DNA from 2 places in the Bacillus sp. P4_E1 genome. Region 1 is predicted to be linked to the other one. Evidence: riboswitches for the same ligand, from Rfam matches in the RefSeq annotation. Region 1 holds a riboswitch; the other holds the start of a gene.
The links. Region 1 has a riboswitch for magnesium ahead of mgtA (magnesium-translocating P-type ATPase). Riboswitches for the same ligand answer to the same signal wherever they lie in the genome.
Positions count from the first base shown of each region.

Region 2: another riboswitch for magnesium. It lies ahead of AC1DS7_RS09580 (P-type ATPase actuator domain-containing protein); the one in region 1 lies ahead of mgtA (magnesium-translocating P-type ATPase).

Region 1 covers NZ_JBFUIV010000012.1:105,120-117,500, forward strand. The annotation lists gene sdaAB (L-serine ammonia-lyase, iron-sulfur-dependent subunit beta) at 1-303, opposite strand, end outside; gene AC1DS7_RS17890 (hypothetical protein) at 349-495, opposite strand; gene rnz (ribonuclease Z) at 1,049-1,972, opposite strand; gene AC1DS7_RS17900 (DUF3932 family protein) at 2,162-2,413, shown strand; M-box (ykoK) riboswitch at 2,610-2,777, shown strand; gene mgtA (magnesium-translocating P-type ATPase) at 3,108-5,813, shown strand; gene AC1DS7_RS17910 (MgtC/SapB family protein) at 5,890-6,039, shown strand; gene AC1DS7_RS17915 (DNA polymerase IV) at 6,032-7,270, opposite strand; gene AC1DS7_RS17920 (hypothetical protein) at 7,413-7,619, shown strand; gene AC1DS7_RS17925 (tripeptidase T) at 7,671-8,789, opposite strand; gene AC1DS7_RS17930 (GNAT family N-acetyltransferase) at 8,917-9,462, opposite strand; gene prli42 (stressosome-associated protein Prli42) at 9,651-9,743, shown strand; gene AC1DS7_RS17940 (DUF3894 domain-containing protein) at 9,834-10,073, opposite strand; gene AC1DS7_RS17945 (L,D-transpeptidase) at 10,138-10,698, opposite strand; gene AC1DS7_RS17950 (aromatic acid exporter family protein) at 10,715-11,683, opposite strand; gene AC1DS7_RS17955 (amino acid ABC transporter ATP-binding protein) at 11,784-12,381, opposite strand, start outside.
Region 2 covers NZ_JBFUIV010000005.1:207,128-219,508, reverse strand. The annotation lists gene AC1DS7_RS09625 (glycosyltransferase family 2 protein) at 1-40, opposite strand, end outside; gene AC1DS7_RS09620 (O-antigen ligase family protein) at 15-1,229, opposite strand; gene AC1DS7_RS09615 (oligosaccharide flippase family protein) at 1,233-2,669, opposite strand; gene AC1DS7_RS09610 (sugar transferase) at 2,753-3,391, opposite strand; gene AC1DS7_RS09605 (CpsD/CapB family tyrosine-protein kinase) at 3,410-4,030, opposite strand; gene AC1DS7_RS09600 (YveK family protein) at 4,017-4,760, opposite strand; gene AC1DS7_RS09595 (acyltransferase family protein) at 4,794-5,954, opposite strand; gene AC1DS7_RS09590 (FbpB family small basic protein) at 6,287-6,427, opposite strand; gene AC1DS7_RS09585 (5'-3' exonuclease) at 6,616-7,482, opposite strand; gene AC1DS7_RS09580 (P-type ATPase actuator domain-containing protein) at 7,615-8,340, opposite strand; M-box (ykoK) riboswitch at 8,695-8,860, opposite strand; gene AC1DS7_RS09575 (DUF350 domain-containing protein) at 9,064-9,450, opposite strand; gene AC1DS7_RS09570 (glutathionylspermidine synthase family protein) at 9,447-10,682, opposite strand; gene AC1DS7_RS09565 (hypothetical protein) at 10,686-10,997, opposite strand; gene AC1DS7_RS09560 (hypothetical protein) at 11,081-11,530, shown strand; RNA gene ssrS (6S RNA) at 11,586-11,769, opposite strand; RNA gene ssrS (6S RNA) at 11,791-11,973, opposite strand; gene AC1DS7_RS09545 (sulfurtransferase) at 12,090-12,381, opposite strand, start outside.

The DNA of each region.
Region 1 (12,381 bases):
AGCATTTGCATCTTCTTCAATGAATTCCACTTCAATCCCGCGTTCTTTTGCAATATCTAACGCACTTGGAATACGTAAATCATCTGTTTCAAATCCTAGTATTCCACCGATTAGCGCTACATCCGTACCGTGACCACGGTATGTTTTTGCAAATGAACCATATAATGAAATGCTAACTCTCTCTGGTTCATGACGAAACAGCTGACGAGCAACTTGCCCCATTCTTGCCGCGCCTGCTGTATGTGAACTTGATGGACCAATCATAACCGGACCAATAATATCAAACACTGAGCGATACTTCATCATAACTCCCCCTAAACCTCTATGAAAAAATTATTTACTATTCTATTAAGCTACCAAATCGGTTGCTGTTCCAGTCGTACCACGAATTTGTTCCGCTGTAAGAATTGGATAGTTTTTGAATAACAGTGAAGCAATATATCCTGAAATAATACCAGTTATAATAATAAATAAGAAACTTAGCATTACCTGCATTTAAAAATAATATAAGATAGTCCACAATAAAGTCTGGTAGCAATCCAAAGTTTAACACAGAACCCCTTACAAGCATAGCATAAACAAGTGAAACTCCCATTGCTTTCATACCTTTTGATATTTTAAAGCTAAAAAGGGAAAAAAGACTTAGTACAAATAATAGTAATATCCTTCCTATTATAATTTCCATGTTGCTCTCTCACGATTTAGTCAACTTCACTTGTTATGACAAATGGCTAAAACGCATGTAGCCTACAATAAATTATAATCTGCCCTCATTATAGCTTGTTTTTAATAAAACGCTTACTTTTAATGAATTTTAAAAGTTCTGAATAAAAATCCATTTTCGCTACTTGTACCACTCGTATGTCGTCTGACTTATATAACAGTTTTTCTAAATGATCGGTATTATGTATTTTTATCTTATATCTTCACATCATTAAAACTTTCTGTGTCATCCTATATAAAAATAAAATGATAACAGTTTTATTTTTAATTTTTTTAGAAATAAAAAAAAATGGCAACCTATCGTCACCATTTTTTCACAACATTCTTATCTTTCTACTGGAAATGATTTTAAATCCGTAGCTATTTCTGTATTAGAAAATAGCTCTCTTGCCTCTTTCAATAATTCCTTATATGTATCTCCTTGATAACGAGAACTAATATGAGTCAATATTAAGCGTTTTGCATTTGCCTGAAGTGCAATACTCGCAGCTTGCTTAGATGTGGAATGAAAATAATCATACGCTTGTTGTTCATCTTCTGCCGCAAAAGTCGCTTCATGAACAAGTACGTCAGCATCTTGCGCAAGCTCTCTACTCGCTTCGCAATATCGTGTATCGCCTAAAATTGTAATAACTCTTCCTTTTTGAGGCGGGCCAATAAAATCTTTTCCATCTAACACTGTGCCATTCTCTAATTCAACTACTTCACCATCTTTTAATCGTTTAAAAACTGGACCAGGTTTCACACCCATTCCCAGTAACTTATCCACTAAAAGAGCTCCCTGTATATCTTTCTCTACAATTCGATATCCGAAGCATTCAATTCCATGTGATAACCTTTTTGTTTCTACACAAAATTCATTATCCTCAAACACAATACCTTCTTCCGTAATCTCAACGATTTCAAGTGGATATTTAACGTGTGTCGTACTTACTAATAATGCCACTTCAATAAATTGTTTAATTCCTTTTGGTCCGTACACTGTTAATTTTGTTGTTCCACCTTGAAACGAACGGCTACCCAATAAACCCGGCAATCCAAAAATATGATCGCCATGTAAATGCGTAATAAATATTTTTTCAATGCGGCGTGGACGTACAGACGTATGTAGTATTTGATGTTGCGTCGCCTCGCCACAGTCAAATAACCAAGTCTGTCCTCTTTCTTCTAACAACTGCAAAGCAATTGCTGAAACATTCCTTCCTTTTGAAGGAACACCTGCACCAGTCCCTAAAAATACAAATTCCACTTTCTTTCCTCCAGCTCTTTATATAATCTATCTTTCATCTTACGGAATGTTATTTCAAATGGCAAATCGAATTTACATAACCAATCATCTAGACAACTATATAACACGAACGTTACAATCGAAAAATTTAGCTATTGTTCGTGTTTTATGTTAAAATGATTGTACTACATTTTAAGGGAGCGTTTTATTATGAAAGAAGTATTTCGTTTACAAACTGATTTTTCATCTTCATTTGATCGCTGGGTAAGTTCTTTCGTTTCTGATCACCCAGCACAATTAGAATGGACGACTTTAAAAGAATTAATCCATGAATATACAACATCACATACAAATGAGACGTTACCAACATATATTTCTTCAGCTTTAACATATTACGCACAACGCGTTTCAACAACAAGTAACTCAGAAATTGTTATTTTTGAAAATCCTACAATCTCATAATCTATAATAAAAAGCACTGTAATCAGTGCTTTTTATTTATGTTCATTAAAGTATTTATTTTCCCGCCTTATTTCAAAAAACTCCGCTTATTTCCTACTATATAGCCATCATAAATCTATTTGATTTTTCAAAAAAATAGATTAAAAAGATATTGACACTACGATTTTACAGTGCTAATATTCAACGTGTAATTGAATATGGTCTCTGTTAGGTGAGGCTCCTGTATAGAGAAACGCTGCTGCCCAAAAATGTCGAGAGACGCCAATGGGTCAACAGGAAAGGTCGGAATGAAGGCCTTTCTTAACGTAGCTGGTTTCAGTACCTATGCTATACAGTGCTAAAACTCAACGAGGGAGAGGTGCGTATGTTTTGTCATACACAAAAACTGTTTTTATCTATGTTTAATAACAGTCTTTGTTGTTGACTCTTTTTGACTACAAATTCAGACCTTTACTCGTTTTGAGTAAAGGTCTTTTTATGTCTTTATGCACCTTACTATGAAACAAACATAGCATATTCAGAAACTACTAATTGTACGGAGGTGAGGAACAGTGGCAAGTGATGATTCGGCCCAGATACCCATATGTTTTACGTTAATATTTCACCGTGTAGGTAGGAAAGAAACTGTTCCTCCCAATTTTAAATAGTCGAGTAACAGATTGTTTCCTCCTTCATGAAAAAGGAGGAACTACCAATGTTAAATTTACAAAGACAAGAAACGAAGCATGCTTACGATCAAGATAGCATGCAAACAAATAACAAAATATTAGTGGAAGTTGCAACACAGGATGTAAACTCTGCGTTAAAACTCTTAGAAACAACACAAGATGGACTCTCTAAACAAGAAGCGTCTCGTAGACTTTCTTTATATGGTCCTAACGAAATCGCTCATAATAAAACATTGCCGTGGTACATTCAATTTCTGCTGGCATTTAAAAATCCATTTATTTTTGTTTTGTTAGCTCTTGGAGCACTCTCTTTTTTCACAGATGATATACAAGGAACAATTGTCGTATCTGTAATGGTACTGCTAAGTGCAACGATTCGCTTTTTACAAGAATTCCGCTCTCAGAAAGCGGCGGATAAGTTAAAGGCTATGGTTCGAACAACTGCGAGTGTCTTTAGAATAGATGGATTTGTACACGAAACAAAAAACGTAACAAATTTAAATCGAAATTACACAACAGAAATTCCAATTGAAGAACTTGTACCTGGCGATATTATTTCACTTTCAGCTGGTGATATCGTGCCAGCTGATGTGCGTATTTTATCCGCAAAAGATTTATTTGTTAATCAGTCTTCTTTAACCGGGGAAGCACTTCCTGTAGAAAAATACGAAAACTGCTACCATACGGAAAATAAACATATATTACCGAAAAACATGAAAAAAAATTACAATCCGCTCGATATGGAAAACCTTTGCTTTATGGGTACAAATATTGTTAGCGGTAGCGCAAAAGCTGTTGTTGTTTCAACTAGTACGGATACGTATTTCGGCTCTTTAGCAAAAAAGGTTATCGGAAAACGTGCAGAAACAAACTTTGATAAAGGCGTAAACAAAGTAAGTTGGCTCTTAATCACATTCATGCTTATTATGGCACCCATTGTCCTTCTCATTAATGGATTCACAAAAGGAGATTGGCAAGAAGCTTTTTTCTTTGCTATTGCTGTTGCAGTTGGCCTTACACCTGAAATGCTGCCAATGATTGTAACTGCTAATTTAGCTAAAGGCGCCGTGAACATGTCTAAACAAAAAGTAATTGTAAAACAGCTCAACTCAATTCAAAACTTAGGTGCTATGAACATTCTTTGCACAGATAAAACTGGAACTTTAACAGAAGATAAAGTTGTCCTAGTTCGTCATTTAGATCCTAACGGAAATGAATGCGATCGTGTATTACACTTTGCCTATTTAAATAGCTTCTATCAAACTGGATTGAAAAATTTAATAGATAAAGCTGTTATTGAACATACAGAGGAGAACCATAAATTTGATCCATCAGCTTTTCAAAAGCTAGATGAAATTCCATTCGATTTTGCTCGGCGTCGCATGTCTGTCATCGTGAAAAATATTTTAGGTGAACATACAATGATTTGTAAAGGTGCCGTAGAAGAAATTTTATCAATTTGTAACTACACTGAAGTTAATGGACAAATTGTCCCTCTCACTGAAGAAATGAGAGTAAATGTAAAACATCTTAGCGAAACTTTAAATAGTGAAGGAATGCGTGTCATCGCTGTAGCATACAAGAACGATAACAAACCTTATCATAAAGCTTATGCAGTACAAGATGAATCCGCTATGATCCTTACTGGATATATCGGCTTTTTAGATCCACCTAAACCATCTGCTGCTTCTGCAATTCAAGCATTGCAAAAACATGGCGTACAAGTGAAAATCTTAACAGGCGATAACGAAATTGTTACAAAAAAAGTTTGTAAAGAAGTGGGATTAAATATAGGTGAGCCTGTCCTCGGTTACGAAATTGATTCTTTACCAGATAAAACATTAGCAACACTGGCAGAAGAAACAACAGTGTTCGCAAAACTAAATCCAATGCAAAAGTCCCGCATCATTCGCGTATTGCAAGGTAATGGTCATACTGTAGGTTATATGGGGGATGGTATTAACGACGCCGTTGCACTACGTGATGCTGATGTTGGAATATCTGTTGATACTGCTACTGACATTGCAAAAGAATCTTCCGATATTATTTTACTTGAAAAAAGTTTAACTATATTAGAAGCAGGTATTTTAGAAGGACGCACTACTTTCGGCAATATTTTAAAATATATAAAAATGACAGCTAGCTCTAACTTTGGAAATGTATTTAGTGTATTAGTGGCAAGTGCTTTCATTCCATTTTTACCGATGCTTGCAATTCATCTCTTAATTCAAAACTTACTTTATGATATTTCACAGCTTTCAATTCCATGGGATAAAATGGATAAGGATTTTCTAGAGAAGCCTAGAAAATGGGATACTGCAAACTTGCGTAACTTCATTATTTGCATCGGTCCAATTAGCTCTATATTCGATATTATCACATTCGTTGTCATGTGGAATGTGTTCGGTGCAAATACACCTGGAGAACAATCGCTATTCCAATCTGGTTGGTTTGTCGTTGGGTTGCTAACTCAAACATTAATTGTCCATATGATTAGAACACAGAAAATTCCGTTCATTCAAAGTACAGCATCAATACCAGTTCTTATATTAACCGCTTGTATTATGGCAATCGGAATTTACATTCCATTCTCACCACTTGGTGCAGCAATTGGTTTACAAGCATTACCACTAAGCTACTTCCCGTGGCTCATAGGAATATTATTAGGTTATGCTTTCTTAACACAATTCCTGAAAAAGCTTTATATTAAAAAATTCCACAGCTGGTTGTAAAAATGAGAATGAGTGGGTATTTCTCACTCATTCTCAAAAAATATAACATGTACTTATATGCATGGAGGTAACCATGATGATATGGTATGACATCGTATTAAGGTTATTTATAGCAATTATTGTAGGAGCTTGCATCGGAATGGAAAGAAAATGGAGACATCGAATGGCTGGATCCTCTCTTCCATCTAAAAAAGAAGGGTTTAAATCTCTAAAACCTTCTACATAAACTTATTTTCTAATTTTTGCTGAAACGACTTTTCTTGCTTACGCAATAATTGACTACCTCTCTGTAAAAGAGGTGTTCCATACTTTTCATTAATTTGATCAATAACAGCAAGTAACGGCTCTTCTTTCGCATCTTCTTCGAATGAAAACAAATCTAACTGTTTCACTGATTCTGTCTTCCATTCTAATTCAGTAGCTGTAACACCTAACAGACGAACAGAATCACCATCCCAGTGTTGCTTCCATAAACGTGATGCTGCTTGGAAAATAACCCGTTCTTCCCATATTGCATTTTTCAATTGTTTACTCCGTGTTACCGTGCGACGATCATGGTATTTAATCATAATTTGAATGTCATAACTAACGAGAGTTCGTTTTTGTAGCCTTTTGCTTACTGATTTCGATAATCTTTCTAACATATCAAGTAATTCTTTTTCTTCGTCCATATCCTTTGAGAAAGTCATCGAATTTCCAACGCTTTTATGTTGTCCCATTTGATTCGGATCAACTTCCCTGTCATCCATACCTTTTGCACGTTTTTGTAAATCAACACCGTGCTTTCCAATTTTAGCGCGAATGATATGCTCGTCTCCTTTTGCTAACTGTTCAATTGTATGTATATGAATGTCTTTTAGTTTTTCAGCTGTTTTCTCTCCGATTCCATGCATCTCTGCAACTGATCGTGGCCAAATAATTTCTGGGATATCACGTTTTCGAAGTACTGTAATTCCAAGAGGTTTTTTCATATCTGAAGCAGTCTTTGCTAGGAAAAGGTTTGGGGCAATCCCAATGCTACATGGAAGCTGTAACTCTGTTAGTAACGCTTGTTGAATCATCTTCGCTATTTCAAGAGGCGAACCGAGCGCATAGCAATCTGTAATATCTAAATACCCTTCATCTATAGAAAACGGTTGTATTTGTTCTGTAAAACGGGAAAGAATTTGAAACATTTGAAATGAAGCTTCTCGATATAATGTAAAATTAGGGTGCCTCACAACTAATTGCGGGCATAATCGCTTCGCTTCCCATAGAGGCATCGTCGTACGTATTCCATATTCTCTCGCCTCATAACTACATGTTATGATAATCCCTTTTCTCTCTTTTTCATTCCCCGCAATCGCTAATGGCTTTCCTTGTAATGATGGGTCATGAGCAATTTCAACAGATGCGAAAAAACAATTCATATCTACATGTAAAATAACACGTCCATTTTTCGGATACATTTCTCGCATACTACTCACCCCTTAAAGAACATTTGTTCCTTCATTATATCAAATTTCTTTACACGTTATAATAATTATTGGTTTTTCTCTATCTATTTTTTGCTATACTGTACGTAACAAATGGATATTATTGTAAAGGAGGTGAATCGTTATGAAACAACATAATAAACTCAATTATGTATTTATTATTATTATAGTAATCCTTGCGATTAATTATTTGTTACTTCCCCTTTTTAACATTAACATTTACGCTTTAGGAATCTTCTCTCATTTCATACGTTTTACAACAACTTATGTACTTCCGTGGGTCTTCTTATATTGGCTTATCCGCCTTGTGAAAGCAATTGAATCAAAATAAAAAAAGACGTGTAAACCATAATTGGTTCACACGTCTTTTTGACTTTATTACTTACTTCGCTACTTCTTCGATAATAGCTACAACTAATTCTGCTGTTTTCGCTAATTCTTCAACAGGAATTTTTTCATTTGTTGTATGAATTTCTTCATAACCAACTGCTAAGTTAACTGTTGGGATACCATGTCCTGCGATTACGTTCGCATCACTTCCGCCACCACTTTGGTGAAGAGAAGGCGTACGACCAATGTTTTCAGCTGCACGTTTCGCAACTTCTACAACGTGATCGCCAGCAGCAAACTTAAATCCTGGATACATAACGTTTACTTCAACGTCTGCATGACCACCCATTTCTTTTGCAGTTGTTTCAAATGCTTCTTTCATTTTTGCAACTTGTGCTTCCATTTTCTCATTTATTAAAGAACGAGCTTCTGCAAAGATTTGAACATGATCGCAAACGATATTTGTTTGTGTACCACCTTCAAAACGTCCAATATTTGCAGTTGTTTCAGAATCGATACGACCAAGTGGCATCTTTGCGATTGCTTTTGCTGCGATAGTAATTGCAGATACACCTTTTTCTGGTGCTACGCCAGCATGAGCTGTTTTCCCGCGAATAATCGCATTCACTTTCGCTTGTGTTGGCGCTGCAACTACAATTTCACCAACTTTTCCATCACTATCTAATGCATAACCATATTTTGCTGTAATGCGCTCGCGATCTAACGCTTTTGCGCCAATAAGACCAGATTCTTCTCCAACTGTAATAATAAATTCAATTTTACCATGAGGAATGTTTTTCTCTTTTAAGACACGAATTGCTTCAAACATAGATGCTAATCCAGCTTTGTCATCGGCTCCTAAAATTGTAGTACCATCTGATACGATATATCCATCTTTAATAGAAGGCTTAATTCCATTACCAGGAACTACTGTATCCATATGAGAAGTGAAATAAATTGTATCAACACCGTCTTTTGTTGCTGGTAAAGTACAAATTAAGTTACCTGCACCATGACCAGTCACACCCATCGTGTCATCCTCAAATACTTCTACACCTAAAGCAGTAAATTTCTCTGTTAACACTTTGCAAATTTCTGCTTCAAATTTTGTTTCAGAATCTACTTGTACTAACTCCATAAATTCATTTACTAAACGTTCTTGATTAATCATAAGACTGCGCCTCCTGCACTACCATTATGTATGTAACAACATTAATTATAACAGAATTTCGCAAAAGTTTCGAAATACAAGACAAAAAACAGATGGTTAACACATCTAGATACCCATCTGCCTTCTATTACTCGTTTAACAATACCCAGCGCATATGATCTTCCCAGATGCCATTTACCATTAGCATTTTTCGAGATACACCTTCATATTGAAATCCTATCTTCGTCACTACTTGTATAGATGCTAAATTTCGTGGCATAATTGGTGCTTCTATACGATGTAAATGAAATTCTTCAAAGGTAACTTGAATTGCTTTTCTAAGCGCTTCTGTTGTGTAACCTTTATTCAATTCTTCCTTATCTAATTTATAACCGAGTACACAAGATTGATAAATTCCGCGAACAATTAGATTAAATGAAATACATCCAATAATTTTTGTATCATCACCCTTTTTAAAAATCCAAAGCCTGATAATCTTGCCTTCCGCGAACTCTTTTCTATCCTTTTGTAACTTTTTCTTTTGATAATCTAACGTGAAAAACCCCTCCGGTCTATACTCTTCCCACGCTTTTAAAAATTCACGATTTTTGTCGTAATATTGAAGAACTTTTTCCGCATACGACTCATCAATTTCTCTTAAATGTAAACGATCTGTCTCGTATATTTTCATCATTGTATCTCCATTCTTCAGCTTGCATAACAAAAAATTAATAATCTATCTTTTAACATATTCTCTACGTATGCTCAAATTTCCTGTAATATTTTGCACCCCCTTCCCGAATTTTGTCCTTTCTCTCCCCTTGTCCACAATTTCATTTCTCGTTACAATGAAATTGTACTGATTTGCAAGGAGGTTTAACGATGCATAAAAAAGCTCAAAAAATTATGGTTTATATAATGCTAATTTCTATGCTTGTAACAACATTACTTACTGGCGCAAGTATGTTTTGGTAAAAAGGACGATTCACTCGTCCTTTTTTTACTGCTTACACATACAAAATAGACCATCTCGAAATCGAGATAGTCTATCTTGTAATGAACATTTTATTTTATATATATTACAATTGCTACAATGCTAAAGGAAAAGGCCATTACAAGTGCTATTACAAAACTTGTATATTGTTTCTGCTGAAATGCCCCAATAACAAAAGTAAGATTGAGTAATGCCATAAATACGATCGCTACAACGTAAGAACATATATTAAAAGTTGCCAATATGAATGTAATAACAAATAGAAAACCAACACAAAACTGCATGTAAGAAATTTTTGGATTTAAATACATATGAGCAACCCCTTTACTCAATTATCTTTATATATTCTCATTAACGCATGGTTATGTACACATGTCAAGACAACTTATAATAAAAGAAAAAGCCAACCGTTTCGTTGACTTTTCCAAATACTATGGCCCCTTTTTCCTTCGCCAATTGCTGAAATGTTTTTTTCGATTTCACAATCGATACTTTCGTTCCAATTGGAATACGATCAAACAAATATTCCACATCATGTTTCTTCATTCTTATACATCCTTGCGAAATATATTTTCCAATTGAACTAGGTTGGTTTGTCCCGTGTATCCCATACTTACTTCCATCCGTGCCTCTTGCATTAAATCCCATCCATCTCGATCCAAGTGGATTTTTGGGAGAGCCCCCAGGAATATCCTTCGCAATATAATAGGGATCCTTCGCCTTCAATACAATGTCAAAGGTTCCTTCTGGGGTTAATTCATTTGTTTTCCCTGTCGCTACTGGAAAAACCTTTTGGATCTTCCCATCATCGATGTAAGCTAGTTTATTCGTTGCTTTATTTACAATTATAAAAGGATCTCCAGCACGTGGGTTATCACCAAGAGGCCAGATCGGCGATAGAGAAAGACATAATAATAAAGAAAGAAGATACGGCATATATAGTTCCTACCTTCTAAATAAGTTCTTTTATATTATCCTTTCCCTTAAAACGACTTTTAATGAGTAAATATTGCTCCATCTCATAAACAAGTTGAACAAGTTTTGCACGTATTTCAAATTCTTCTCGCGAGACTGGTAAAGGCATTTCTCTAAATACTTCTCGCATTTCTTGAAGTTGTCTTAACGAAATGACCCCTGTACTTTCAGGTCGAATAGAATTCCCTATATTTTCAATTACGTCTGCAATCATATCAGCTTGTTCATACGTCCAAGATAGTGATGCAGCTAATGGTATCATGCGCTCCAAAATTTCAAATTGTTGCATACGCATATCAAAATACCGATAATAATAGTCATCTTCACGCATAAATTCATTCTCAAGTTTTTTAAATGATAAATCTTTCGCTTCTTTCAGCATCATTTCTGTTTCAATTAATTCGGCCCCACTCCAATTACTATCTCGATTCCGTAAATAAACGACCATTTCAAACAAAATCGTTCTGAAATGCTCTTCTATTTTTCCTTGATACTCTTTCAGTTTATTCTCACTGCTTGGCATGTACATGTTTACTAATAAAGCGACACTAATTCCAATCGTTAATATAGCAATTTCATTACCAACTATAGACCATGTAATTTGCTTTAATGAATACAGATGCATAACGATAACCGAACTCGTAACAATCCCTTCTTGAATTTTGCACATAACTGCAGTTGGAATAAAGGTAAGCAGTAATACGCTAATCGCAAGTGGTGTATAACCAATCGTTTCAAAAATACAAAACGCAAATACCATCGATAATACACAAGCTAAAAAACGGTGCAACGATACTTGAACGGATTTTCGTTTCGTATTTTGCACACATAAAATGACTAAAATACCAGCTGAACTATAAAATTCTAATCCTAATAACTGAGCAATAAAAACTGCCGCTCCCGTTCCAAGCGCTGTTTTCACTGTTCTATATCCAATTTTAAACATATCATTACCCCTATATGTATAAACGTATTTACAGTTAGTATAAAAAAAGGATGACGCAATGTCATCCTTTTCTACCTATTATTCACGTACCCTTCACATATTACAATATCTTTTGCAAAAATTCTTTTGCACGGTCACTTTTTGGTGCTGTAAAAAACTCTTCCGGATTACTATCTTCTACGAGCTTTCCACCATCTAAAAAGAGAACACGGTCTGCTACTTCTTTTGCAAATCCCATTTCATGTGTAACGATTGCCATCGTCATTCCTGTCGTAACTAATGATTTCATAACTTCTAACACTTCTTTCACCATTTCTGGATCTAGCGCAGAGGTAGGTTCATCAAATAACATAACTTCCGGTTCCATCGCTAACGCTCTTGCAATTGCTACACGTTGCTTTTGTCCTCCTGAAAGACGATTTGGATATGCATCTTTCTTATCTAATAACCCCACTTTTTCTAGAAGTTTCTCAGCTTTTTTTTCAGCTTCTTGCTTCGTTACTTCTTTTACATTGATAGGAGCATACGTAATATTTTCTAATACAGTCATATGAGGGAATAAGTGAAAATGTTGAAATACCATTCCGACATTTTCACGAACGTGCATAATATTTGTTTTCGGATTCGTTACTTCTTCCGTTCCAATCCAAATGTGACCATCTGTCGGCGCTTCCAATACATTCATACAGCGTAAAAAC
Region 2 (12,381 bases), on a different contig from region 1:
TACAAGGCACCTCGTTATGTACTGATAGACACTTTACCATCTATCATTCCCCTTCCTTCATATGTTGAAATGTACTTCACAACAACTGCTAAAAATAGAAAGAAAGCTTCGTTAATAATAAGTGATAATGACATCATCTGAAATAAAAATGCAATCATAGTCAATAAAAGATATGGCTTTTCACAAAACAAGTTATACTTAGTCAACTTCACCATTAAAATACATAAAAAAGCGCTATATAAAAGAAAACCAATTGTACCCGATTCAGATAAAATTTCTAAAAATGTATTGTGCACATATAGTTTTTCATTGAACTGATACTCATAATAATTCGAAAAATTAAAAGCACCGATACCGATATATGGATTAGATAAAAAATATTTGAAAGCAGCTTCCCATAGTGTAAATCTGCCACTCCCATTATCGCGTGAAAAATCAGAAATTCGACCGTTCAATATATCATCTAGTTGTCCACCCATTACTACATTCGCTAAACTAAAAATAACAACACTAAACAATACTAAGCCCATTATTATTTTTACTTTTTTGGCAAAACTGGACATGCATACATATACAAAAATGACGAGCACAATTGCTAAAATACCACCTCTTGAAAAAGTTAATAAACTCGTTGTAACACATAGAATCAATCCTATTACGTTGGTGATATTATATAAATTTGTCATATAATACATAAAAAATATTGTATTATAAAAAATAAAGATGTTGGGATCATCTAATAATCCAATTAATCTCGGATATCCTCTATCTACTAATAATCCAGCATAAATCTCTCTCTCTTCTCCGCCATATAATCCAAAATGTTGTAATCCAACTATATAGAGTATGAGACTTACAATATTAAATACTAATCCTACATAGACAATGGCTGACTCGAGTACTACTATTTCGGTGTTCCCCAGTAAATTCCTCATAATAAAATAACATCCTAAAACAAGTAATACGCCGAAAATCATACGAATACTAGCACTTAAATATATAGAAAGAATGCCACTTAAACAATAGATGAAATAAAACAGTAAAAATACAACTTCATGAAAATATAGCTTTCGAATATAAAAATCTTTAATTGTTAAACAAAAATAAATGACTAGAAAAATCATATATATCTTCAAAGAAAACCCTATATATATGTTGTATTTACTTAACATAACAAACAAGATTAGAAGAAAAGTCCATTTCATTGAAATTTGCATATTATTTTCCATAGGCTATATCTCCTGCTTCGTAATATAATCCTTTTCTCGTATTTTTCTTATAAATGAAAGAATAAGTTTTTTTAACTCATAATCATATAGGAATATACCAACTACTACGATAAACGTATTAAGAACAAGTGCAATCAAATTATATGTCTTTAATACATATTGCACTCCAATAAAAGTTACACCAAAATAAATTGTATACGGTATTACAATTTGGAATACAATTTTTTTCCTCACTGTACTTACTGCTGTATATCCAATCAAAGCCACTATTTCAAATAAAACCATAGCGTAAGCCGCTCCTCTAACTCCACCAATGCTACTGAAGCTATATAGCATAATTCCTCCAATTACTAAAGCAACACACTGTACGGCAGTTCTCTTATTTTGAAATCCACTCGTTGTTAAACCATCGGCAATAGCAACATTTAAACTTTGTAATACAATGAGAAAAGATAGTATTTGGAGCGGCTCTACTGCATTACTCCATTCCGCATGAAAAAATATAGAAATAAAATAGGGTGCTAAATTATATAAACCTATCGTCATACATATTCCCACGACCGCCATTGATTTTATTTGAATCATATTTAATTTCGTATGCTCTTCTAAATTATTCTGGTTATAGTGTTTAAAGAGCACTGGGAAAAATGCCCCTGCAATTACCCCTGGCACTTGATATAAAGCCGCTGGCATCCGATAAGCTACCGCGAAAACACCCACCATACTTAATGGTAATGTATAATTGAGTAAGATGGGTGCTAATTGTGGCGTACTCATTATTAAAAACCCACTAACAATAAAAGGACCTAATTTCCAAAACAATCCTTTATGAATTGCTACTTTCATATTAATGTTCGTCTTTTTTCTCATAACGTATATGCTAAATAAACCGCCAATCATATAACCAAAACCATATAAGCGAGCTGTTATATACACTGGTAATTCTCCGAAAATGCAAAAGCATGTAATTATAATGACAACTGTTGCGGATACAACTTTAATTAGTGCTATATATTTCATACGTTCCATAAGCTGAAAGTAGGCAATCCCTATATTTTGACATGTAAGGCCTATTAACATCAGGAACATTACGTTTAACATCATATAAATTAAATTCTTATCCTCGTACACATAATGAATAGCTATATAACCAATTACAGAAATAAAAATAAGAAGAAGTATCCTTATCTTTATGTATGAAGATACAATCGTCCCTAAATCTACTCCATCCTTTGCCCCTTCTCGAAGAAATGTATTACTAAGCCCTAAATCTGTAAAAAATAACATTACAAACGTAAATGCTATCGCAACACTAAACATCCCGTAATTTTGTGCATTAAAAAAGTTGGCTAAAGCAATTAAGCTAATGGCTTGAAGAAGATTAGCTAAAATCGTACTATAAAATAGATGTACAATATTGTTTAGAATGGATCTACCCATACCAGTTCTCCTTTGCATGTAACCTACTTATATTTGTTGTGTATTAATTTAATATTTACATAAAATTATATTTACTATGTTTTTTATCTTGCGCCATTCCCATTCAATACAATAAAAACTGTCTTACATAAAATACGAATATCCATTCTAATCGTCTTCACTTCAATATATTCCATATCCAATTCCAACTTTTCTTTCGGATCAAGATTATATCCTCCATTTATTTGTGCCCACCCTGTTAACCCTGGTTTTACTAATAAACGGTGCCTGAATTCTGGAATATTAACTTCGAATTTTTCATAAAAATACTCTCTCTCTGGCCTAGGACCAACAAAAGACATATCACCTTTTAAAATATTTATAAGTTGTGGTAATTCATCCATTCTCGTTTTTCTTATAAACAATCCAACCTTTGTAATTCTCGGATCATTTTCATTTGCCCATTGTGGTCCGTTCTTTTCAGCATCGCTAACCATCGATCTTAATTTAAATAAATAAAATCTCTTTCCATTGATTCCTAAACGCTCTTGAAAATAGATTGGAGCCCCTGATGTTTCTAAAGCAATCAAAATACAAAAAAACAACATAATTGGTATCGTAAAAAGTAACAATATGAGTGAAAATATAATATCAAACAAGCGTTTTACACTTCGATTCAAAACCTTATCCTTTTCTTGAGCCGGAATAGCATACAACTTAGCTTGATTTGTTTCACGAATCATGGATCGTTACCCCCAAATTCAAGAATATAAAACTATACCTAGCAATTCACATTCTTTCCTCTTTATGTCCGCTATTACTTTTTTCACTGTACGCAGCGAATCTTTTCGTTTTTTGACTGCCAAAATTACTCCATCACATTTCTCCGCAATAATATACGTAGCAGGAAGCTCAAATACTTCGGATGAATAAAAGAAAATATAATCAAAGTCTACTTTCCACTTGTCTATTACATTATCAAATTCATCCATAGCAACTAAGGGCGTCCCAGTATGTACATTTTTTTTTGCGGGAATACAATATAAATATTCAGAAAAAGAACTAGAAAAAGATTCATAATTTAAGGCGGAAGAGCTTAATATATCGTTTACTGTTGTCATATGGTTGCTGTGTAATAGTAGATGGAGTTTAGGATCAGAAAAATTCATATCGACAAGTAATACTTTTTTTTTCATTTCCGCAAAAACTAATCCCATATTTACTATAAGTGAAGCAACAACACCTCTATCCTTCGTTGAGCTAACTGTGAATACTCGTTTTCCTGATTTTTTCAATTCATGATATATAGTATAAAATTGCTCTTTCATCAGAGCATCATGCGGATCGAATGGCAGCTTTTTCTTTGTCTTAAACATCGACATGTTCACCTCGATATATAGATGATTGCTTATCAACCTCTGTAGGTTTCTTTTTTCTTTTCGGTTTCATATTTATATGACCAATAACAGAGACTGTCGTTATTTTCTCTAAATCCTGTTCCACGTATATACGTTCATCAAAATAATCTCGAAATACAGCTAAACCTACACCAACAAAAAAACTAACAATTAAAGAGATAGGAATGATAAGTTGAAATTTCGGAAACAGCTTTTCAGCTTCTTCCTGTAACTCTCGGTCAGTTAATATTTTTATCCCCTGTACATTCGTATACTGTTGAAAGCTTTTTTGAGATTGTTCTGCCAATGACTTTACAATTTCTTTCACGATTTTAGGATCCGAATCTTTTACTGTAACAGTAACAATTTGTGAGTTGTCCGTATTCAACACCGAAATTTTTTGTGCTAATTCATAACTTGATTGTTCTAATTTCAAAGTGTTTCTTACTGTCGAAATAATAAGTGGACTTTTTAAAATGTCAACAAACGATGTTACAAGTTGCTTATTTTCTTGTGTTTTATTCGCTGTATTTTCCTTATTAAACTCATCTAAATTTCCAACAAGAATTTGCGCTGAATATTGATACGAAGGCTTTAGCACATACATAGAAATAAGAACTAGAGAAACGGTTAAACAACACATCGTCAAAATGATCGTTACGAATCTTCTTTTCAGTAACTGTTGAAAATCTTTCATACTAATTTCTTGCTTCAATGATTCCACCGCCTTTTTATGAATAGCATCCTGTTAATCATTTTGTACAGATAACCCTTTCTTTTCTATATCTGCTTGTTTTGTTATATACTTTCCTAATCTGAATGAAAATTTCTCTACAAACAAATATGAAATCGTTGCAAGTATAAAAGAAAGAATGAGCGACATAATCAAAATAATAGTTAGCGGTAATACTTCATTGAGCATGTATATTAAGGAAAATAATGATATAAGATGATACAAATAAAGACTGTAAGAAATTTTCCCCAAATACAACAAGTATTTATTGCGTAGCAAGGTTGAAAATGTTGACACTGAAAGGCTTAATATGACAAATAGACATGCGCTTATCGCTACTACGTAGTCTCGAAATATAAAATTATTGAGCACTTTAATTTCTCCAATAAGCCCTTCATACATATAAAGTAAAATCGCAAATAAAAACCATGTAATTTTCGTATTTTTAGTACAATTACTATAAAAAGCTATTAAATTATTTTTATACTTCGCAACTAGTGCTCCTAGTAAAAACAGCACTGTGTAATGCAACGTTAATACATAGCTTGTTAATGTTAAACTCGAGCGAAATAAAAATAATATCACGACAGAACATATACTAAAACTAAACAATGATAGTAATGAACCCCTTACTGTTTTGCGTAAACAAACCATCAAAACTAACGGGAAAATTATAGATATTCGCATTTCATGTACAAGTGACCAAATCACACTGTTATATGTATCTGTATTATATTTCCCAACCAATAAAACATGCTGTGCTATTAGACTTAAAGAACTTTCAATCGTCCATGAGCGATTAAACCATTCGCTTAAATAAGAAATACCATATTTACTTATTGTAGTCTGGCATATAATAGCTATGACTATTGCCACAATATATGGAATGTATATTCTGCATATACGTTTTAAAAGGTATGATCCATAGCTACTATTTGTTTTTTGAATAGATTCATACAAAACAAATCCACTCAAAACAAAAAAGATAATAACAGATTCGTTACCACTACTAAAAATAAGACGTGCAGGCGTTTCTTTTAATAGATATACAACAAATGGTTTATTATCTTCATAACTGTAATTTTGAAATGCTGAGAAAATCATCAAATAATGACCAATCATTACTACCAATGAAGAAATTCCTCTTATAGAATCCAGTTCTTCATGCCTCTCCATCGTTTTACATCAACTCCTAATGAAATGATAATAATCATTTCAAAGCGACATCTTTATTCATATTCCTCTCCTTTCTTTTCATTCCAATTTTTCATATTAAAATGATTTTATAGTATAAATTTGAGTGTATTGTAACATTTTTTGTAATATTATGAATAGTAAATCTTAAAAATTGGTATATACCAATTTCAACCTCGAAAAATGGGTAATATTGTTAGAAAAACACTATAAAAATATGTTGCATACTTACAAAATTAAAGAGAGGACTAGTGTTTTTTCAATATAAAATAAAAAAGATAGCCTTTATTTATAGGCTATCTTTTTTATTTTATTTAATTATTAGCACCATTATATGCTACATGTCGTTTCTCAATCCGTTCTTCAATTTCTTTCATATTCTCTTTATTAGTTAGTAGGGATTGTTTATTTTCTATTAATAATTGTTTAAAGGATTTTCTCACTTTTTTTCGCATGTTTATTTTCCTCCTTGGGGGATGGTTTATATAAAAGATAAAGAATTATCTGTGTGTCCTTATAATAATTGATTGTTGTGAATTCCATTTGAACTTCAGATGAAAATTCCGTTTATTTTCTGACAACTTTGTGAACAAAAAAAAGAAAGGTTAATCAAAAATATATTTGATCAACCTTTCCATGCTCTTTAAAGCATATTAATTAATATTTCAGGTCTTCCCCAATTCATTTCGTTACAAACAAAGCGTAGTTTTTCTTCGTCCATTGTGTGTAACCCTTCTTCTAATAAGCATGAAATTGGAACTTCACAATGAATTTGCGCTAATTGTAAAGAGATATTTAAATTCTCTAAATCACTTTCAATTTTTGTGCGCTGCGCTTTCGTTAATGATGCTATATTTTCTAGCACTGCCGATACTGTCCCGTATTCTTGAATCAGCTTATACGCTGTTTTTTCACCAATACCTTTTACACCCGGATAATTATCACTTGTATCTCCCATGAAAGCTTTCGCATGAACAATTTGCCAAGGTTCTACACCTTTCTCTTCCATGATTTTTTCCGGTGTGTAATACTCGTAATTTCCAATTCCTTTACGAAGAAGCATAACTGTAACATTCGTATCAACAAGTTGAAGTAAATCTGTATCACCTGTCAAAATATAAACTTCCGCTTCATTGCAATATTGTTTTGCAAGCGTACCGATACAATCATCCGCTTCATAACCTTTCATACCGATTACAGGCATAGATAATTTCGCAGTCATTTCTTGCACTAAATCAAATTGCGGAATTAATTCTTCCGGCGGTGCTGCACGATTTGCTTTATAATTCGAGAAAGATTCCGTTCTAAATGTCGTACTTCCCATATCCCAGCACGTTACAATGTGCGTTGGTTCGATTGCTTGTGTTGCTGTTAATAAATGCTTCATATAACCATGAATCCCATTCGTCGGGGTACCATCTTGTCGTTTCATAAATTGTCCATATACACTTGTTGCGTAAAAAGCACGAAATAATAGTGCCATACCATCAACTAATAATACTTTTTTCATAATTCCTCTCCTACTAACAAAAAATAATAACCTCACGTTATCACGTAAGGTTATATATAGATTACCATTCTACGTTTTTGTTCAACTTTGTCTATTATACATTGTTTTTGTATATTTAGCATCATTAACACATTAAGACATTCTACCGCAACAAGTATGAAGTATTCCTGAATACGTATTTTTACCTGTCGAAACAACTACAGCCTTTGCATTTCCGTCAACAATATACGTACCTTTGAAACATACATTTTCAAGTTCAAGTGGATTATAGTCTTTCATCCGTTTTAATGGAATAAATCGTTTACGTTCAAGATGATAGCAACTTTCAAATTTCTCAATACTAGCATCGTTTCCTGTCAGCATAGATTCATTTACTAATAAATCATTTGCATAAATAATACGTACATCTGCTGGCACTGTATCGCCCTCTGCAAGAAAAATCATATCTCCAGGTACAAGCTCTTGTACTGGTAATTTCATCATTTTTAGTTCACTGTTTAGCCCTGTTACGCTACAGCCAGCTACTCTAGAAACAGTAACTGTTTCACATTGTAATTCATCACCCATATTTTGTTTTGAAAGACCTGGGATCATTCCACTTAGCTTCATCATTACTTCCGCAATACGCGCTCTTTTTGAAGTTAATTCATTTCGTCCGTATACTTGAATACGCTTTTGTGCCTCTTTCATAGATAGTCCGTCTCTTGTTGTTTTAAAATACGCAAATACAGATTTTACATCTCTTGTTGCGATTTCAATTAATAAATCTTTATTTTTTTGAAGCATTGTTTGTTCTTTCATTGCTTTTTTACTTAATTTATACGAAGTGTTACCCACACTTTTATTTACATATAACATATTATCGTCTCCTCCTTTACAACATAGGAAGAAACGCTTTGTTTCTCAATTTATCCACTTTACTGTGAAAGTGTCTAGCGCTTAAATACTCGAATAAGCGCTACATTATGATAAATATAGAGGGAGGAACAAGTCGTTTCCTGCCTACATCATATATTTTTGATTTGAAGTATATGGGTAACGGAACCGAGTCAGAATTTGACATGCTCCTCACCTCCTCTTTAATTTTTTAGTTATAATCTATACTATGAAATTACTCATAGTTTGCTAACAAAAAAGACCCTTACTCATAAGAGAGCAAAGGTCATTGCATACACAAATAAGCGATTCCTAATATAATACAATTAGAAATCTATGGACCTCTCCCTCGCCGAGTTTTAGCACTGTATAGCATAGGTTCATTACCAGCTACGTTAAGAAAAACCTTAATTCGATCATTCCTGTTGACCCATTGGCGTCTCTCGACATTTTTGGGCAGTAGCATTTCTCTATACAGGAGCCTCACCTAACAGAGACTTATTATAATTACATAGAAAATGTTACTCTTATTTAAAATAGATGTCAACACTTTGTATGGAAACTTGTCCTTATTACAATAACTATCTCGAGTTTAGTACACTAATACGCATCCTGCTCAGCGTTCGGCTACATAAATTAATTGAACACATATTGCAAAAAATTAGCAAATGAAAAATAAAACCCTTACGTTAAAATGTAAGGGTTTTAATACGTTACACAACCAGCAATTACAATTCCGATGGAAAGTGATAAAAACATAAGGAAAAGACCAACTGCTTGATTATCTTCTTCAAGACTTTTATTAATATTAAAACGTGGTGTAAGCCATTCCGCTAAATAAAAGACAATAATTTGAGCTAAGATCCCAACAGCTCCCCATGAAACCATATCAAGAATTGAAATAGAATTAGCAGCCGTTGAATATAAAACGATAGCAAGACCAAGTAGTCTTCCTCCAAGTACATAGCTTACCGCTTTATTCCCTTGAGCCATTAACTTAAATTCCTTAACTTTCGTTGTCACTTCCATAAGAAAAAGACCGATACACAAAAGTACAAGTGATACTGCTAAATATAGTAAAAAATTAATCATTTATTTTCCTCCTTCTTAATACCTACCGGTAAATAATACGATTCATTTCCCGTAATTTTTTCTCCGGCACGTATACCGATGCTGCTCGCTTTTCCAGCAATTAAAAAAGCCCCAAACACGTACGACAGCTTCTCAATTCCTTTTTCAGTTTCCAAAAATACAACTGGAAGCTCTGTATATTTCTGAAATATAGGCAATGACGATTTATACGTTTTATGTGCATTTCGAATCATAATATTTGTATCCTTATTACGAATCGTAATCGTGTCACCTTCCCTACCGAACGAAGGTTTTTGAACGAAAGGACTTTTCCCCAAAAATAAATCTGGCTCTAAATATGTAGGAAGCATATATTCTTTAATCCACTTTTGTTCCTCACTTGTGTAAAAAGCACCTTCTTCTGCTAATCCCCAAATAAGACATTGAATTGATTTCGGCTGAAGTAAAAAGGCCGACAAAGGATTTATAATAAAAAGCTTTCCTTCTTTTACAAGTTGCAAAAGTTCTACTCCCACCAAATCCCCCGTTTCGGGATCTTGATCTTCAATTAAGTCTTCAATTGGATATGTTTGGCGATACAAAACATCAATTGGTACACCATCTCTATCTACTAAAGCATCATCTGTAATTCTAAGTTCTGTCATTGGCATCACTTTATTTTCAACATGGCATAGCCCACTCAAATACATAGTCGTATTCCAATCTTCTATATGTTCAGGATGAGCTGTGAAAACAACATTTGGATCTTCCATTCCTTTTGTAAACTCCATTACGGCTTTTGTAATACCAGAAGAAAGTAAGCGCTCTTGATTTGCATTTGGATCATCATAGCCTAATTCTTCACAAACTTTTCCATTCATTTGAAAGCATTCCACAATAAAAGTTGGAGTATCACTATTAAACTCAAGCATTTTAATACGATTATCCTCTGTTAAAGCAAAATCAAATCGTGAAATAACAGATTCAGGATACATCCCTTTCAGTCTAATAAAAGGCAAGCTTGCAGTTGGAAAACCGAGTTCAAGAAGCTGTTCATTAGATACATTCCGAAGAAGTCTAGCAGTCTTAAAAAATATTTTCCCCATTCGTTCAGTTGCTACTTGTAATTGTTTCATCGTTTGCTCTGTTATCGGGAAAACATGAAACAAACTATACTCACATTCATATAAATCCGACCAAAAATTCGGATATTTCGAATAAAACTCTTTTCGATCCCTTATGTATTGCGACATATGTTAGCCCCCAAATCCTCCCTTTGAACCGCTTCCAATTCCACCTTTAAATTCGGCCGAAGATTGATAAGTTTTAAACTCTGATGAATTTTTGAAGGTGGATTTATTTTGATAGTATGTACCACCATAAAAGTAATGTCCACGATAACCTGAACTACTATCATCACACTGCCAAACACCAAGCTCATCATCCCAATCCCAATCAGAACAACTATTATCATTCGGTTCGGGGGGAATATCTTGCGCGCAGCCAAATAAAGTGCCCGTCATTAAAGATGTTAGGACACCACCTACTAGCCATTTCGTTTTTGTCACCTTTGCACTCCCCTTTTTATATTATATTTCTATTATATAAGATGTCATGATAAAGTAGAAGAAAAAGGAAGAAGAGGGATAAAATGCGATTGGAATATCGGCTCAATGATGAAACAAACGGGTATCCAGCTTTATGGAACTACGCAAATATTTCTAATTCTGAAATTGTCGCGCGCATGACTTGTGAATATTTTATAAAAGATGGAAATACATATATCGTTACTGCAACTTCAGTAGATCCAGACGGAACAGCAGTGTTATATATACAAAAAGATGTTTTTTCCAACGACCCTTCAGATCCTACATACTCGCACATAGGTTTTGAAATTAGAGAACTAAAGGAAACCTGCTCAATTATGATAGAAAGTAAAGATATTTGGAATTACGAGGATATATTACCCTCTCTCCATTCAGATATTATATATATTCAACGGGATGGAATACATTTGGAATTCACCCTCGATTCAAGAGAAATTGATGAAGACCGCAAGTGCTATATTTATTATGGGAACTTTACAGGTAAATCGAGATAACATGAGTATATTTATTCAACAAAAAAACCTTACGTATAAAACGTAAGGTTTTTTATATAGTCCCACATATGCCGTTATCTATAGATGTCCATAAACCTGCTCTCACAGGTGGATGTTCTCACAAATGTTTGTAACTTCCTTCTTAAAAAGATGGCCTGCTATCTACATTTAAATATTGAACTTCCGCATTATACTTATTGGTTTAAGACATACACAAGCTACGTACACCGTAGGAATTTTATATACTATTAGTTGAAATAAGACCCCCGCAAGTGCCGTCTCTCGTAAATGTCCAAAAACCCGCTACTCGCAGGTGGATGCCCTCACAGTTACCGTATATCTTCCTCCACAAGGAAGGCTTGATAATGGTCACTAAATATTGAGCTTCCGTAAAACTAACATCGGTTTTAGACATAAATAAGTTACGCACACCGCAGGATGTATTATTTACTTGTCGTTATATTATCACATTGTTTCCAATGTGTAAAATATAATTTTTTTGAAGCAATCTCTTGCTTGTGACCTTATTTTAATACAAATTATTTTTGCATGCAAGTGATTAATCTTCTTCTTTTGCAATTTGATTTTCTGGATAAGAAATCCAATCGCTCCAGCTACCTGTATACAATTTAACATTTTGAAAACCAGCTAATTTTAATGCAACTATGTTCGGACACGCTGTAACACCAGAACCACAATATACGATTGTTTCCTTCTCCTTATCAAGATTTTGGAAACGCCCTTGCTGTTCCTCTTCGTTTTTAAAGTGTCCCGATTCTAAAATCCCATCTTTCCAAAAATAGTTTACTGCCGTCGGAATATGCCCTGCCTTCGAATCAACGAGCTCTTCC